2 regions of the Arthrobacter sp. NPDC080031 genome follow, and region 2 is predicted to be linked to the other one. Evidence: predicted binding sites of a transcription regulator. Region 2 holds the regulator's gene; the other holds the start of a gene.

Region 1 (7,101 bases), on a different contig from region 2:
TGTTTTCCTGGATGTGCCATGGCGGCATGGTCGGAATGCTGCCGCCGTTGTCCAGGATCGTTGAGAACTCGTCCACGAGGCATTGGGTCAGGGCCGCAACAGCGCCGACTTCCTCAAGGGTGGCCAGGCCGTCGCAAATGCGCATTTCGATCGTGCCCAGATTCGGCACGGGCCGGATATCCCAGCGGATTTCGGACAGGGTGTCGATCACCCCGGTAGTGAACATGTCCTGGACATAGGACTCGTATTCGGCCCAGCTGGGGAACTGGAAAGGCAGCCCTGCCGTGGGCAGTTGCTGGAACATGAGCGCGCGTTGTGACGCATAACCGGTGTCTTCGCCGCCCCAGAACGGGCTCGAGGCGGACAACGCCTGGAAATGGGGAAAGTAGTTGACCAGTCCATCGAGGATAGGGAGCGCCTTGTCCCTGCGGTCCAGGCCGACGTGGACGTGGACTCCGTAGATGACCATTTGCCGTCCCCACCATTGGGTGCGGTCGATCAGCTTGGCGTAGCGTTCTTTGTCCGAGACCGGCTGAAGCTGCGGCGGGCTGAAGGGATGGCTTCCGGCGCAGAAAAGCTCCACACCCATGGGGTCGGTGACTTCCCTGACGGCCTGAAGCGAGCGGGCCAGGTCTTCCTTGGCTTCCTTGACGGTGTTGCACACGCCTGTGACGAGTTCCACGGTGTTCAGGAGCAATTCCCGCTTGATGTGCGGATGTTCGTCGTCTTCGTTCAAGTCCGGATGCCGCGATGCCACGCCCCGGAGGACCTCATTGGCGACCGAGACCAATTCGCCGGTGCGTGCGTTGACGAGCGCGAGCTCCCATTCCACCCCCAGGGTCGACTGCCTGGATGAAGCGAAATCAATCTGCACGTGGGTCCCCTCGGTATTTGCCAAAAACGCCCTGAGCAATGCCCGCCGTGGGGCCGTCAGCGGTTGGCTCAAGTCTAATGCAGGGGCGGTACGGTACCGCATGATGGGACCGCGAGGTAAAAAGGAGAACTAAAGCCATTTGCTAATGAGAATGATTTGCATATAAGATAACCGGCATGCATCTTACTGTTGTCAGCTCACTGGACAGTCAATGCCGCGAAGCGGCCACCACCAGGCTTGGGCGGACCCACCGCGATTCGGTGGTGGTCCTGCACGACCTCCTGGACGGCTCCATCGTCCTGCGAAGGATCTTCCGCAAGGGTGAACTGGTGGAGCAGGCGCAAACCGCTTTGGAACACGGCTGCCTCAGCTGTACTGTCCGCCTCGATGTTGTCCCGACGGCGGAACGCCTCGCGTCCTCCGGCCACGACCACATCGTCCTGGGCCTGCCGCCCGGGGTCTCCGTGGACATGGCGGTGGCCGAACTCAAGCGCGGGCTGGAACGGCCCGCCGTCATCGACAACGCCGTGTTGGCAATCGATCCCTCCGGGCTGGAAGACCACATCTGGGACAAGCACACGCTGTATGAATCCGGCTTCACGGCCATGCCGGAGGATGAGCGCACCAGCGGAGAGTTTCTCATCGGGGAATTGGGCCATGCGGACACCGTCATGGTGCATGCCGGTCTTGGGGCAGAGCTGGCGGGCTTGCGTCCGGACTCAAGCGAGGACTGGACCCTGGGGCTGGAACTGCTCGGGCAGCTTGCGCCGCACGCCGCCGTTTCCGCGGGCGACGACGACTTCCGGCCCGGCTGCTACGACGGCGCCGAGGCTCTGGCCAGGGTTCGTCGTGGTTCCGTGAGGGTTCCGCTCGAGGAGGAGTCGGGGCGTTTCCGGACTGTGCTCCACAAAGTGGAGCGTCCGCTTCATCCACGACGGTTCCAGGAGGCGCTACCCAAGCTGGCCGAGGGATGCCACTGGATGCGGGGCCGTTTGTGGATTGCCTCGGCGGCCAAGGTGCGGATCGCGGTGCAGGGAATCGGGCCGCGCGTCTGGCTCGAGGGCACAGGCGAGTGGCTCGCGGACGCGGGCAACGGCCCTGTCCTCGCCGGTAAGGGCCTGGAACAAGGAAAGGGCCTCCCCGACGTCGACGCCGTCCTTGACTGGCATCCCCGCTTCGGCGACCGGGGCACGGTGCTGGCCGTGACCGGACGAGGGGAAGATCTCGACGACGCCGAAATCCGGGCACTCCTGGACGGATGCGCGCTGAGCGAAGCAGAGATGAGGCTCGGCTTCGCCGGACTCGAGGACCCCTTTGAACTCGAATCCACCCTTTAGCCGAGCTCCAGCTCCGGTGGAACAAAACCGCAATCAAACAAGTCAAAACCCGAGAAGGAGAACCCCATGAAAGTCAGGAATTCGCTGCGTGCCCTCAAGAAGATCCCCGGCGCGCAAGTCGTCCGCCGGCGCGGCCGCACCTTTGTCATCAACAAGCTGAATCCTCGCTTCAAGGCGCGCCAAGGCTAGCTCCCCGTCTAGGCTGGGCAGAGAACCCGCTACGCGAAGGAAGTCCCGTTATGCCGATCCTCAATAAAGACATGACGCTCTGTATTTCTCTCTCTGCCCGGCCGAGCAACAACGGAACGCGTTTCCACAACTTCCTTTACGAAGCGCTCGGCCTGAACTGGATCTACAAGGCCTTCGCTCCCACCGACCTCCAGAATGCGATCGCCGGTGTTCGCGGCCTGGGCATCCGCGGCTGCGCCGTCTCGATGCCCTACAAGGAAGATGTCATCGCCTTGGTTGACCGCATGGACGCTTCGGCGGCCGCTATTGACTCGGTCAACACGATCGTGAACGACGCCGGCGTACTGACGGCGTACAACACGGACTACACCGCGATCGCGCAGTTGATCGAGCGCAACGCGATCGACCCGGCGTCCTCGGTTCTGCTCCGTGGTTCCGGGGGCATGGCCAAGGCAACCGCGGCTGCCTTCCGCGACGCCGGCTTCTCCCGCGTTACCGTGGTTGCCCGGAACGAAGAGTCCGGGCGGTCCCTTGCCGGGCTCTACGGCTTCGGCTGGCAGGCCGACATAGGGGAGTCGACGGCGGACGTGCTCGTCAACGTGACCCCGATCGGCATGTCCGGCGGACCTGACTCCGGCTCACTGTCCTTCCCCGAAGAGGCGGTGGCGGCCGCGCACGTGGTGTTCGACGTCGTCGCCCTCCCTGCAGAGACGCCGCTCATCAAGGCCGGCCGTGCGGCAGGAAAGACCGTGATCAGCGGCGCTGAAGTGGCCACCATCCAGGCACTCGAACAGTTTGTGCTCTACACGGGCATTACACCGACACCGGAGCAAGTGGCCGCGGCCGAGGAGTTCACGCGCGCCCAATAGGGCGCCGCGGTCCAGGGTCCAGCTCAGGCGGCCGCTACCGGCTCCACCACAACAGCCACCTTTTCCTCGCCGATCCTCGTGAGGACCAGGGTGGCTGTTTTGCTGCCGCGGGATTTTGCCGGGCCCTTTCCGGGCGGCAGCAATTGTTTCCGCAGCTCTTCGGGGGTAACGGAGGTGCCCCGCTTCTTGATGTCGAGGACGCCGATGCTGTTGGCCTTCACCCAGGCCTTGAGGGCCTTGACGTTCAGCGGCATGACTTCCAGGACTTTGTAGGCGCGGGCGAACGGGGTCTCCACCAGTTCCGGAGCGCAGATATAGGCAATGTGGTGGTCCACCAGGTGGCCGCCGAGCCGGAGCGCGACGTCGGCCACCAGGCCCGCGCGGATCACTGCGCCGTCCGGTTCGTACAGGTATCCTTCCACGGGCCCGACGCCGGGCACCGGGCCGCCGTCGAAATCTTCGCCGCTGGTGATCTCTGCCGCGCCCTGCGGCCCGAGCACAAGGGCAGCGCGGCGGATGCCCGGGCGGGAGACGTCATTGAACCACAGCGTTACTTCCGTGACGTCCCCTCCCACCGAAACCCACTGTGCCTCGCAGCCGGCCGGAACCGAATCATGTGGCATCCCCGGGCCCATCTTGACCCCCACGGACCTGCCGGTGGCGGCCAATGATTCAACGAAGGACAACGGCGGCGAGAACGCCTCCGGGTCCCAGATCCGTGTGGTTCCCGACGACGACGTCGTGCGGCGCGCCGGATCGAGCCACACGCCGTCGACCCCGTCGAGGGGCACCGACGTGGCGTCGGAATGCACCACCGTTGCGTGCGGGAAGGACATGAGGTTGATCGTGGCGCACGCTGCGGTGGTCTCGTCGAGTTCCACGGCGGTGACCTTGATGTCCATGGAGGCCATGGCCATGGAGTCGGCTCCAAGCCCGCAGCCCAGGTCCGCGACGTGCTGCGTGCCCGCCTTGGCGAAGCGTTCGGCATGCCTGGCTGCGACATTGAGCCGGGTGGCCTGTTCCAGGCCGGCCTGGGTGAAGAGCATTTGCCGGGCGAATTCGCCGAACTTGGCCTCGGCCCGGGTGCGGAGCCTGGACTGGGTGAGGACGGCGGCCACGAGCGCGGGGGAGTGGCCGTCCTTGCGCAGGCGCGCATTGAGGGCGAAGGCTTCGCCATCGCGGTACGGTCCCAAGGACGCCAGCAGCTCCCAACCTTCCGTTGTCAGCAAGGGGGCAATCTGGTCCGGGGATGTGTCAGCCATGGGAACTAGCCTAGTGCTCGCCGGTGATACGGGGTCGGGAGGGATCCGGGACCGCTCGGGCCGATAGGGTTGATGCCATGGAAGACAACCCAGTACGCCAGCCTGACGACGCCAATGGTTCTCCCTCTGCCCCCGATAAACGTCCCTTCGCCGGAAATCTTTCCAAGTATGCCCGCCCTGCGCTCATCGTGGGTGCTTTGATTGCCATTGTCTGCATCGCGCTCTTGATCATTATTTTCTTCCTCGACTCTTTCAACGCCGCCACCTACTCCATGACCGGAAAGAGCGTCCAGGATGCCACGGATGAAGCCCGGGACATCCGTGACAGCTACACCGGTGCCCGCATCGGGGCGATCGTCGGGCTGGTGGTGTTCGGCGTCGTCGCGCTCGCCAGCGGCGTAGTCCTCTACCTGAACCGCGGAACCGGACCGAAAGAAGAGTACGACGACGGCGAGGACGTCGACTTCGACGACCTCGCCGGGCAATGAGCTACTTGACCCGGAAGCTGCCCCTTTGGACGTTCACCCACGACGGAATTCTGGCACTCGCCTTGACCGAGTGCTAATGCTTACATAGAGTCTTGATTAGCACTCTCCCTAGGCGGGTGCTAATCATGCCGCCAGGCAACTTACCGGCACCGCGACGACGGTAAGCCCGCCACGGCACCCCTGGTTTGATAGTCCATGTACTACCTCACGTAAAGGAGAGATCCGAGTGTCGGTCTCCATTAAGCCTCTCGAGGATCGCATTGTTGTCCGCCCGCTCGAAGCAGAGCAGACCACGGCTTCCGGCCTGGTCATCCCGGACACTGCACAGGAAAAGCCGCAGGAAGGCGAAGTTGTTGCAGTTGGCCCCGGCCGCTTTGATGACAACGGCAACCGCGTGCCCGTCGACGTAACCGTTGGCGACGTCGTCATCTACTCCAAGTACGGCGGAACTGAAGTCAAGACCGGCGGCAACGAATACCTCGTTCTGTCCGCCCGCGACGTTCTGGCGATCGTCGTTAAGTAATTCCCCTGGATCCCGCATCGCAGATCGGGTCGGACTTCTTCCGGTCGGATCAGCGGTGCGGGTTTTCCGTCTTGAAAGGACACAACCATGGCAAAGCAGCTTGCGTTTAACGACGCTGCCCGTCGCTCGCTCGAAGCAGGCATTGACAAGCTCGCCAACACCGTCAAGGTCACCCTTGGCCCGCGCGGCCGCAACGTCGTTCTGGACAAGAAGTGGGGAGCTCCCACTATCACCAACGACGGTGTGACGATCGCCCGCGAAGTCGAACTCGACGACCCGTATGAGAACCTTGGTGCACAGCTGGCCAAGGAAGTCGCCACGAAGACCAATGATGTCGCAGGCGACGGCACCACCACGGCCACCGTGCTGGCACAGGCCCTCGTCAAGGAAGGCCTGCGCAACGTTGCCGCCGGAGCCGCTCCTGGCGAAATCAAGCGCGGCATCGAGGTTTCCGTGCGGGCCGTGGCTGCCCGCCTCCTGGAGAACGCCCGCGAAGTAGAAGGCACCCAGGTTGCCAGCGTTGCCGCGATCTCCGCCCAGAGCGATGAGGTTGGCGAGCTCCTCGCCGAGGCTTTCGACAAGGTCGGCAAGGATGGTGTCATCACCATCGAAGAGTCCTCCACCACGCAGACCGAACTGGTCCTCACCGAAGGCATGCAGTTCGACAAGGGCTACCTGTCCCCGTACTTCGTCACTGACGCGGAACGCCAGGAAGCCGTTCTGGAAGACGCGCTCATCCTGATCAACCAGGGCAAGATCTCCGCGCTGCAGGAATTCCTGCCGCTCCTCGAGAAGGCCCTGCAGGCTGCCAAGCCGCTCTTCATCATTGCCGAGGACATCGACGGCGAGGCACTGTCCACGCTGATCGTGAACCGTATCCGTGGCACCCTGAACGTCGTTGCCGTCAAGGCTCCGGGCTTCGGCGACCGCCGCAAGGCCATGCTGCAGGACATTGCCACCCTGACCGGCGCACAGGTTGTCTCCCCGGAGCTCGGCCTGTCCCTGGACCAGGTTGGCCTCGAGGTCCTCGGCAGCGCCCGCCGGATCACTGTCACGAAGGACAACACCACCATCGTTGACGGCGCCGGCACTCCTGAGGATGTCGCAGCACGCGTCGCCCAGATCCGTGCCGAGCTGACCCGCACGGACTCCGACTGGGACCGGGAAAAGCTGCAGGAAAGGCTTGCAAAGCTGGCAGGCGGCATCGGCGTCATCAAGGTCGGCGCAGCCACCGAGGTCGAGCTCAAGGAAAAGAAGCACCGTATCGAGGACGCAGTGTCCTCCACGCGTGCTGCCCTTGAAGAAGGCATCGTCTCCGGCGGTGGATCCGCCCTCATCCACGCCCTCAAGGCTCTGGACGAGGACGCTGCCGTCAAGGCACTGGAAGGCGACGCGGCTGCCGCCGTCGGCATCGTCCGCCGCGCCTTGACCCAGCCCCTTCGCTGGATCGCCCAGAACGCCGGCTTCGACGGCTACGTCGTGGTTGCCAAGGTTGCCGAGCTGGAAGACAACCACGGCTTCAACGCGAAGTCCGGAGCGTACGAGGACCTGATCGCCGC
Region 2 (9,280 bases):
AACTGCGCTTCGATGTAGCGCAACGCCTCGTCATGGCTGCCAAGGGTCTGAACCATCTGATCCGAGTTGTCGAAGATGACAACTTCCGTCCGGGCGCCCGGGACAGAGTGCGGGAACTCGGCCGGACCTGTGTCAACGCTGCCGGCCTTGGGCCGCCCGTTCAATGATTCTGTCATAGTGCTGGCCTTGCGGCCTGTGCTCCTCCGGCTTGGTGATGTCCATCGATTTTCTCCGATGTCCGTCTGCTGGATGGGCGCAGGATCGCGGGCCTCGGATGCATTCAATCCTACGCCAGCCAGTCCCGGGGGTGGTTCCGGACCGTGCCCGGCGGGCTGCGGACGGCCGATCGGCGCCGCTTTGGTATCAACTCGGCATCGACCTCGTATCAATCGCATTGCAGTTGCCCGCCGGAGCATCGAAACGCCAGCCGGGGCCCATGGGACTATGACAAGCTGATTCATGGGCAAAAATGCCCCGGCGCCCGGCCCCCGGGCGCATGACTCCCCCGCACCACAGCGGCCGAACACGAGCAGGAATCCACCATCACCAGGCCAGCCGGGATTTCACACGGCACACGCATCCGGAAACGTTCCGCCATGCTTGTGACCGCCCTGACGGCTGCCTTGTTCCTGTCGGGTTGCATTGCCGACCGCACCGTACAGGGATCCACGACGGCGGTCCCCGCCCCGACAGCTGCGCTGCAGACGGCCCCGGACAGCAATGCTCCGCTCGAAACAACCCAGGCCTCAAACAAGATCCCCGTGTATTGGATCGGGCGCAGCGACACGGACACCTTCCTGTACCGCGAGTTCCGTGACAACCCGGGCAATGAGAACCCCATCACCACGGCCCTGCGGATCATGATGTCCCAGAAGCCGCTGGATCACGATTTCTTCACTCCGTGGCAGAACCCGGGCAGCCTGGCGACCTCCATTTCCGGTAAGAACGTGGTCACTGTCGATGTTTCCCGCGACGCGTTCAATTCCAATCTCGACGCCGGGACGGCCCAGCGGGCGGTCCAGGAACTCGTCTACACCGCTACCGCTGCGGCCGCGAGTTCAGGCCTGATCGATTCCGGACAGCAGATCAAAGTGACCATCCTCGTGGACGGACACACGGACTACATGGCATTCGGACAGGTCAAACTCGGCGATCCGATGGTCCGCGACGCATCCATGGTTGCACCCGTGTGGATCATCGACCCGCAGGAGGATCTGACCTTGCTTGCCGGTCCGGTCAAGTTCAACGGCCGGAGCACGGATCCCTCGAAGAAACTGCACTGGCAAATCCTTCGGGAGAATTCAAACGGCGATAAGTCGTCCTACCTCACCGGGCAGACCACGGCTTCGACCGTTCCGGGACAAGGCGGGGTCTTCAGCTTCACAGTGGGGCTCGGAGCGGGCCGCTATGAACTGCGGGTTTCCTTGGTGGGACCCAACGACGCGGACGTCGCGACGGATACCCGGAGTTTCAACGTTCGCTAAGGCCGATCGCTGGACAAGGACGTGCGCTGCGGGCTACCAGCGCCCCAGGATGTCGCTGGCCAGCACGACGGCGGCAGGACCTGCCGTCGAGGAGCGAAGCACGTGGTGGCCCAACAGGGCGGTGACGGCGCCGACGTCGCTGAGCTTCGTCACCTCGCGCGGTGAAATGCCGCCCTCCGGGCCGACGATGAGCAGGACTTCCCGTTCCGCTCCGGTATCCGCGTCGGAAACCTGGCCCTGCCACTTCTCCAGGACCTGCCGCAGGGGACGTTTCGCGTCCTCGTGCAGGATGATCGCCAGATCAGCCGCTGCAACCGCAGCAGCCAGGCCGGAGCCGTCGACGGCGGCACGCACCTCGGGAATCCACGCGCGCCGCGCCTGCTTGGCGGCTGCGGTGGCCACGGACTGCCACTTCGCGTGGGCTTTGGCGGCCCGGTCGCCCTTCCAACGGACGATCGAACGTTCGGCCTGCCAGGGCACGACGGCGTCGATCCCCAGTTCCGTTGCAGTCTCCACTGCAAGCTCGTCACGGTCGCCCTTCGCGAGGGCCTGGACCAGCACGAGCCGTACGGTTGGCTGCTGCTCCTCTTCGACCGCGGAGGCAAGGACTGTCAAGGTTCCCTGCCCGGATTCCGTCACAGTGCCCGTAAGCCGTCTGCCGGCACCGTCGGCGATATCGACGGCTTCGCCGATTTCCAGGCGCTTGACGGTGACAGCATGCCTGGCTTCGGCGCCGTCGAGCACGAAAGAATCACCAGGGCCCAGCCCGTCAAGCGTTCCGGCTGCTGTGAAGAATACGGGGTTGCTCACCGCTACAGGTTACCGAGCTTGTCCCGCAGCTTCGCGAACATACCGCCACTGGCCACAAGCTTGCCTTCGGTGAACTGCTCTCCGCGCAATTTGGCCAGTTGGCGAAGCAGGTCTTCCTGCGCGGCGTCGAGCTTGCTGGGGGTCTCAACGTGCAGGTGCACTTTGAGGTCTCCCCGGCCGTAGCCGCGGAGATGGGTGACGCCGAGTCCACGCAGCGTGATGACCTCGCCCGACTGGGTGCCGGACTTGACGTCGATTTCCTGGGGGCCGTCGAAAGTATCAAGCTGCATCTCGGTACCGAGTGACGCGGCAGTCATGGGAACGCTCAGCGTGGCGTGCAGGTCGTCGCCTTCACGTACGTAGGTGGGATCGTTGTTGACCCGGATCTCCACGTAGAGGTCGCCGGGAGGCCCGCCGGCAGGACCAGCCTCGCCTTGCGAAGACAACTGGATGCGCGTTCCGGTAGCGACGCCGCCTGGCACCTTGACGGTCAGCGAACGGCGGCTGCGGATGCGGCCCTGGCCGCCGCACTCATTGCAAGGATCCTTGATGATCGAGCCGAAACCTTCGCATGATCCACACGGTGCGGCAGTCATGACCTGGCCGAGAATCGAGCGGACTGCCCGCTGGACCTGGCCCGAGCCGCCACAAATGTCGCAGCGCTCCGGGTGGGTGCCCGGACGGCAGCATGAGCCCTCGCACGTGGGACAGACGACAGCGGTGTCCACCTCAAGCTTTTTGTTGACACCGAAGACCGCTTCGCGCAAGTCGATGCGCACGCTGATCAGGGCGTCCTGGCCGCGGCGCATGCGGGACGCGGGGCCCTGCATGCCGCCGCCTCCTCCGCCGAAGAAGGTATCGAAGATGTCCTGGAAGGCGAATCCCTGGCCCGCGTAGCCTCCGCCGAAACCGTTGTCGGTCCCGTTCTCGTTGCCGGTGGCGTCGTAGACGCGGCGCTTCTGGGGGTCGGAGAGGACCTCATATGCGTGGGTCACCGCCTTGAATTCCTCGGCAGCGCCGGCCCCCGGGTTCACATCCGGGTGCAGCTTGCGTGCGAGCTTGCGGTAGGCCTTCTTGATCTCCTCGCCGGTTGCTTCCGGCGAGACGCCCAGAACGTCATAGTGACTGCTCAAAGTCGGTATCTCTTCCTTGTTTACGGTTCCACTGCTTTTCTTGCGAGGCGGTTTCCAGCCGAGGCCGTCAGCCGCCCAGAATGCGGGAAAGGTAGCGTGCGACGGCACGGACGGCCGCCATGGTGTTGGGATAATCCATGCGGGTGGGTCCAAGAATGCCGATCTTGGCACTGCTGCCCGGACCGTAGCCCGTGGCAACCACCGAAGCCTCGGAGAGGCCGTCATAGGGGTTTTCGCGGCCGATGCTCACCGTGACGCCCCGGGGGTCCTCAGCCATGTCCGACAACAGCCGCAACATGACCACCTGCTCCTCGAGCGCTTCGAGGACCGGACCGATGCTCAGCGGGAAGTCCACGTTGGAGCGGGCCAGGTTTGCCGTGCCTGCCATGACCATGCGTTCGTCGCGGCTCCGCTCGGCGAGCCTTTCCAGGCCGTGGGCAAGGGCGCCCGCAAGGTTCCGAAGCGCGGGCGGACACAAGGCAACCACCGAGGGCAGGACTTGCGGCATGAGGTCGAGCTGGGAGCCGGCAATGCTCCCGAGGAATCGCGCCCGCAAAGCCATTAGCTCTTCGTCGGCAGCGTCTGTCGCCGCGTGCACAACGCCCTGTTCCACTTTGCCCGAATCGGCGATCAACACCACCAAGACTTGGCGCGGTGCCAAAAGGACAAACTCAATATGGCGGACACGCGCGCGGCTCAGGTGCGGATACTGGACGACGGCGACCTGGTTGGTCAGTTGGGAGAGCAGCCGGACGGTTCGCTCAAGGATGTCCTCGACGTCGTCGGGGCCCTCAAGCAACGAGTGGATGGCCCGGCGCTCGGCAGCCGAAAGCGGCTTGACCTCGGAAATACGGTCGACGAACAAGCGGTAGCCCTTGTCCGTGGGAATGCGGCCCGCACTCGTGTGTGGTGCTGCAATGAGGCCTTCTTCTTCCAAGAGAGCCATGTCATTGCGGATGGTTGCGCTCGACACTCCCAGATGGTGCCGTTCGACCAAGGCTTTGGAGCCGACGGGCTCGCGGGAGTGAACGTAGTCCTCCACGATGGCGCGCAACACTTCCAGCTTCCGTGGTTCGCTCACTGCCCACCTCCAATCAACATTTCAATAAATAATTAGCACTCAACATGCCCAAGTGCTAACAAGTCTAGTATGAGCCACCTCGTTGTTAGCATTGGTACCGCTCGCGGCGAACATGATTCCCGCGCGGTCCTGGGGAATCCCATGGACCGTGACCGATCCCCCTAGCGCAAAGTGGTGTGAAGACCGTGTCTTACGACAATTGGGGCCCGCAAGACCTCTCCTCGCCGGCCAAACGGCAACTGCCGGAGGTGCCCGTTGAACGCGGGATGGTTCTCGAGGACGTGCAGTCCGGTTGGGTCGGTGCCGTGACCAGGGTGGAGAAGTCCGGAGGCATGCACATTGTGGTGCTTGAGGATCGACGGGGAAAGGCCAAGTCATTCCGGCTCGGATTCGGATTCCTGCTGGAGGGACAAGCAGTGAAGCTCCTGCCGCCGGCGCCACGCGCGGCAGCCGCCAAGGGTGCGGCGCAAGCAGGCAGGACGGCTTCGGGATCCGTCCGCGTGGCCGGCCAGCGGGCCCAGGTCGCCAAGGCGAGCCGGATCTGGGTGGAAGGCAAGCACGACGCCGAGCTTGTGGAAAAGGTGTGGGGAGATGATCTCCGGGTGGAGGGCATCGTCGTCGAGCCCTTGCACGGTGTGGACGATCTCAAGGCGGCCATTGCCGCGTTCTCCCCCGGCCCTGGCCGGCGGCTCGGAATCCTGGTGGACCATTTGGTACCGGATTCAAAGGAGTCGCGGATCGCTGCAGACGCCATGACGCTGCCGGGCGCCGCGGGAAACGTACTGATCGTTGGACACCCCTATGTGGACGTCTGGCAGGCCATCCGCCCCAAGGTGTTGGGGATCGAGCAATGGCCAACCATCGCCCGCGGCACGGATTGGAAGACCGGAATCCTGAGGTCGTTCGGCTGGCCGCATGAGACAGCCGAAGACGTCGGACTTGGCTGGCAGAAGCTTCTGGGCGCTGTCCACAGCTACGCCGATTTGGAGGCCTCTTTGCTGGGTCGCGTGGAGGAAGTGATCGATTTCCTGACCGTTCCGTGAGGATTGCCTGCTCCCGGGCACAAGAGTTGGTCGGCTGATCGCGTGCCGAGCAAGTATTCTGGGACAGCAACACCGCACCGATAGATACTCGAAGGAAGATACTGTGGCAGACAACGCTCCTGACGATCGGGATGGCACCTCGGGCCAGTCCCAGTACCACGGCGTTCCTGCCAACGCGCTGCCCTTGACCGCATCGGAGGACCGGCAGTGGGCAACCCTGGCGCACTTCGGCGGGATCCTTGGCTGCGTGCCTTCGCTTCTGATCTACCTGATTTTCCGCGAACGTGGCCCGTTCACCGCACAGGAATCCAAGGAAGCCCTCAACTTCACTTTGCCTCCGACGATTGCGGCAGTGCTCGCCAACATCCTCGTCTTGCTTCCGGTGGTCGGAAACCTCTTCGCCGTCCTTGCCACGGCAATCTGGGTCGCAGTGACCTGCTTCTCGGTGTCGGCCGGAATCCGGGTCAACCACGGACAGCCGCACCGCTACCGCTTCAACCTGCGCTGGATCAAGTAGCCGGTCTTCGCAGGTGCCTGTGCCGGTTGGTGCGTCTGCCGTTAGCGCGGGGCGCTAGTCCGGAAGGATCCGGCGGACCACGGCATCCGCGAGTAGCCGGCCTTTGAGTGTCAGGATCAACCGTCCTTGAAAGGCCGCTCCAGGCTCAACCAGGCCGTCGGCAATGAGGCCTGCGACGGCGTGGCGGCCCACCTTGTCGAGGGCGTCGACCTGAAGCCCGGTGCCGAGGCGCGCCTCGAGCATGATGCGTTCCACTTCCCGGGTTCCGGCGTCGAGCGTTTCGCGTCCGGCGGCGGGCGACACCCCGCTACCGAGCCTGTTGGCATAGGCGGTGGGGTGTTTGACGTTCCACCAGCGGACGCCGCCCATGTGGGAGTGCGCACCGGGTCCGATGCCCCACCAATCGTCTCCCCGCCAGTAGGCGAGGTTGTGTTTGCACGCCTGTTCGGGCGTGCGGGACCAATTGCTGACCTCGTACCAGTCCAGTCCGGCGGCGCTGATCAGCTGGTCGGCGAGTTCGTACTTGGCGGCGTGGTCGTCGTCGTCGATTCCCGGAACTTCTCCGCGCCGGATCTGTGCCGCCAGCTTGGTGCCTTCTTCCACGATCAGCGCATAGGCGCTGATGTGGTCCGGCCCGTAGGACAGGGCAGTCTCCAGGGAAGTCTGCCAATCAGCCATGGACTCGCCGGGAGTGCCGTAGATGAGATCGAGGCTCACGGCGAGGCCGGCGTCGCGCGCCCACTGGACCACCAAGGGGACCCGGCTGGGAGTGTGCGTACGGTCCAGGACCTTGAGCACGTGAGGGACCGCCGACTGCATGCCGAAGGAAATCCGCGTAAAGCCGGCGTCGGCCAACAGGTGGAGGGACTCCGGCGTCACGGAGTCCGGGTTCGCTTCAGTGGTGACTTCGGCTCCCGATTCCAGGCCCCAGTGCCCGACGGCGGCAGTCAAGATGCGTGCGAGATCTTCAGCCGGCAGCAGGGTCGGTGTGCCACCGCCGAAGAACACCGTGCTCAGGGGCCGCTGCGGCAGACCGGAGGCTTCCATGGCCCGGACGGCGAACTCCACTTCCGAAATGGCAGTAGACGCGTAGGCGTCCTGGGAGGCACCGCCGCCCAGCTCGGTGGCGGTGTAGGTGTTGAAATCGCAGTAACCGCAACGCACGGCACAGAACGGTATGTGGACGTACAGCCCAAACTTGCGTGAACTGACGCCGTCGAGCACCTGCGGCGGCAAGAGGCCATCCGCAGGTGCAGGATCCCCGAGGGGAAGAACGCTAGGCACCGGGTTACTTCCTGGCCTTGTCCTTGGATTCGTCGGTGGTCAGGGCTGCGATGAACGCTTCCTGTGGAACCTCCACGCGGCCCACCATCTTCATGCGCTTCTTGCCTTCCTTCTGCTTTTCCAGAAGTTTGCGCTTACGGGTGATGTCACCGCCGTAGCACTTGGCAAGGACGTCCTTGCGGATGGCGCGGATGCTCTCACGGGCAATGATCCGCGAGCCGATGGCCGCCTGGATCGGCACCTCGAACTGCTGGCGGGGAATGAGTTCGCGCAGCTTGCTCGTCATCATGACGCCGTAGGCGTAGGCCTTGTCGCGGTGCGTGATGGCGCTGAAAGCGTCAACCTGCTCACCCTGGAGCATGATGTCCACCTTGACCAGGTCGGCAACCTGCTCGCCGTCGGCCTTCCAGTCCAGCGAACCGTAGCCGCGCGTCTTGGACTTGAGGATGTCGAAGAAGTCGAAGACGATCTCGGCCAGCGGCAGCCGATACCGGATTTCCACGCGGTCTTCGGAGAGGTAGTCCATGCCGCCCATGACGCCGCGGCGGCTCTGGCACAGCTCCATGATGGCGCCCACAAACTCATTCGGCGCAAGGATGGTGGCGGACACCATCGGTTCGCGGACCTCGGCGATCTTGCCGGTGGGGTATTCGCTCGGGTTGGTGACGTGCAGGACCCTTTTGTCCTCCAGCGTGACCTCGTACTCAACGTTGGGAGCGGTGGAGATGAGGTCGAGGTTGTACTCGCGCTCAAGGCGCTCACGGGTGATTTCCAGGTGCAGCAGGCCAAGGAACCCCACACGGAAACCGAATCCCAGGGCGGCAGAGGTCTCGGGTTCGTAAACGAGCGCTGCGTCGTTGAGCATCAGCTTCTCGAGGGCATCACGGAGCACGGGATAGTCCGTGCCGTCCAAGGGGTACAAGCCGGAGAAGACCATGGGTTTGGCGTCGGCATAACCGGCGAGGGATTGCGAAGCGGGCTTGGCCAGGTTGGTCACGGTGTCGCCGACCTTCGACTGGCGGACGTCCTTCACGCCGGTGATCAAGTAGCCTACTTCGCCGACGCCCAGCCCCTTGGAAGGGGTAGGTTCCGGAGAGCTGACACCGATTTCCAGGAGTTCGTGGGTGGCACGGGTGGACATCATCTGGATCCGCTCGCGCGGGTGCAGCATCCCGTCCACCACGCGGACGTAGGTGACCACGCCGCGATATGTGTCATACACGGAGTCGAAGATCATGGCGCGGGCCGGTGCGTCGGGGTCGCCGACAGGGGCTGGAAGATCGCGGACGATCTTGTCCAGCAGGGCCTCCACGCCAACACCGGTCTTGCCGGATACCCGAAGCACGTCCTCGGGGTCGCCGCCGATCAGGTTGGCGAGTTCGGCCGCGTACTTTTCGGGCTGCGCGGCCGGGAGGTCGATCTTGTTGAGCACCGGGATAATGGTGAGGTTGTTTTCCATCGCCAGGTAGAGGTTGGCCAGCGTCTGTGCCTCGATGCCTTGTGCGGCGTCCACCAAGAGGACTGCACCTTCACAGGCCGCGAGGGAACGGGAAACCTCATAGGTGAAGTCAACGTGGCCGGGGGTATCGATCATGTTCAGGGCGTAGCTGGTGCCGTCAAGTTCCCAGGGCATGCGGACAGCCTGGGACTTGATAGTGATGCCACGTTCGCGTTCGATATCCATGCGGTCCAGATACTGGGCCTTCATGTCGCGGGACTTAACGACGCCGGTGTACTGCAACATGCGGTCGGCCAGGGTGGATTTACCGTGGTCGATGTGGGCGATGATGCAGAAGTTCCGGATGATGGCCGGATCTGTCGCGGCGGGCACCGGTGCGGTGCGGGCCATGGGAGACACGCAGGGTCCTTACTGTCGATACTCACACGGCCGGTCTCCGGACTGGTCTGGACCATCCCGGCCGATGCCG

The links. The regulator HrcA, encoded in region 2, represses chaperone genes, less so after heat shock. The targets are predictions, from matches to a motif close to TTNGCACTCGNNNNNNNCGAGTGCNAA.
Region 1: a site for HrcA is predicted at 5,070-5,096, ahead of groES (co-chaperone GroES). Genes of this name have one in related genera too.

Annotation. Positions count from the first base shown of each region.
Region 1 is NZ_JBFBLA010000018.1:85,665-92,765, reverse strand. Features, by position in the region: gene AB0323_RS15905 (glutamate--cysteine ligase) at 1-874, opposite strand, end outside; gene AB0323_RS15900 (GTP-binding protein) at 1,051-2,211, shown strand; gene ykgO (type B 50S ribosomal protein L36) at 2,278-2,400, shown strand; gene AB0323_RS15890 (shikimate 5-dehydrogenase) at 2,451-3,269, shown strand; gene AB0323_RS15885 (class I SAM-dependent methyltransferase) at 3,293-4,531, opposite strand; gene AB0323_RS15880 (hypothetical protein) at 4,609-5,019, shown strand; gene groES (co-chaperone GroES) at 5,246-5,542, shown strand; gene groL (chaperonin GroEL) at 5,630-7,101, shown strand, end outside.
Region 2 is NZ_JBFBLA010000002.1:216,637-225,916, forward strand. Features, by position in the region: gene AB0323_RS02840 (PhoH family protein) at 1-176, opposite strand, end outside; gene AB0323_RS02845 (GerMN domain-containing protein) at 597-1,484, shown strand; gene AB0323_RS02850 (16S rRNA (uracil(1498)-N(3))-methyltransferase) at 1,518-2,294, opposite strand; gene dnaJ (molecular chaperone DnaJ) at 2,297-3,427, opposite strand; gene hrcA (heat-inducible transcriptional repressor HrcA) at 3,495-4,508, opposite strand; gene AB0323_RS02865 (DUF3097 family protein) at 4,694-5,551, shown strand; gene AB0323_RS02870 (DUF4870 domain-containing protein) at 5,655-6,068, shown strand; gene hemW (radical SAM family heme chaperone HemW) at 6,123-7,352, opposite strand; gene lepA (translation elongation factor 4) at 7,357-9,210, opposite strand.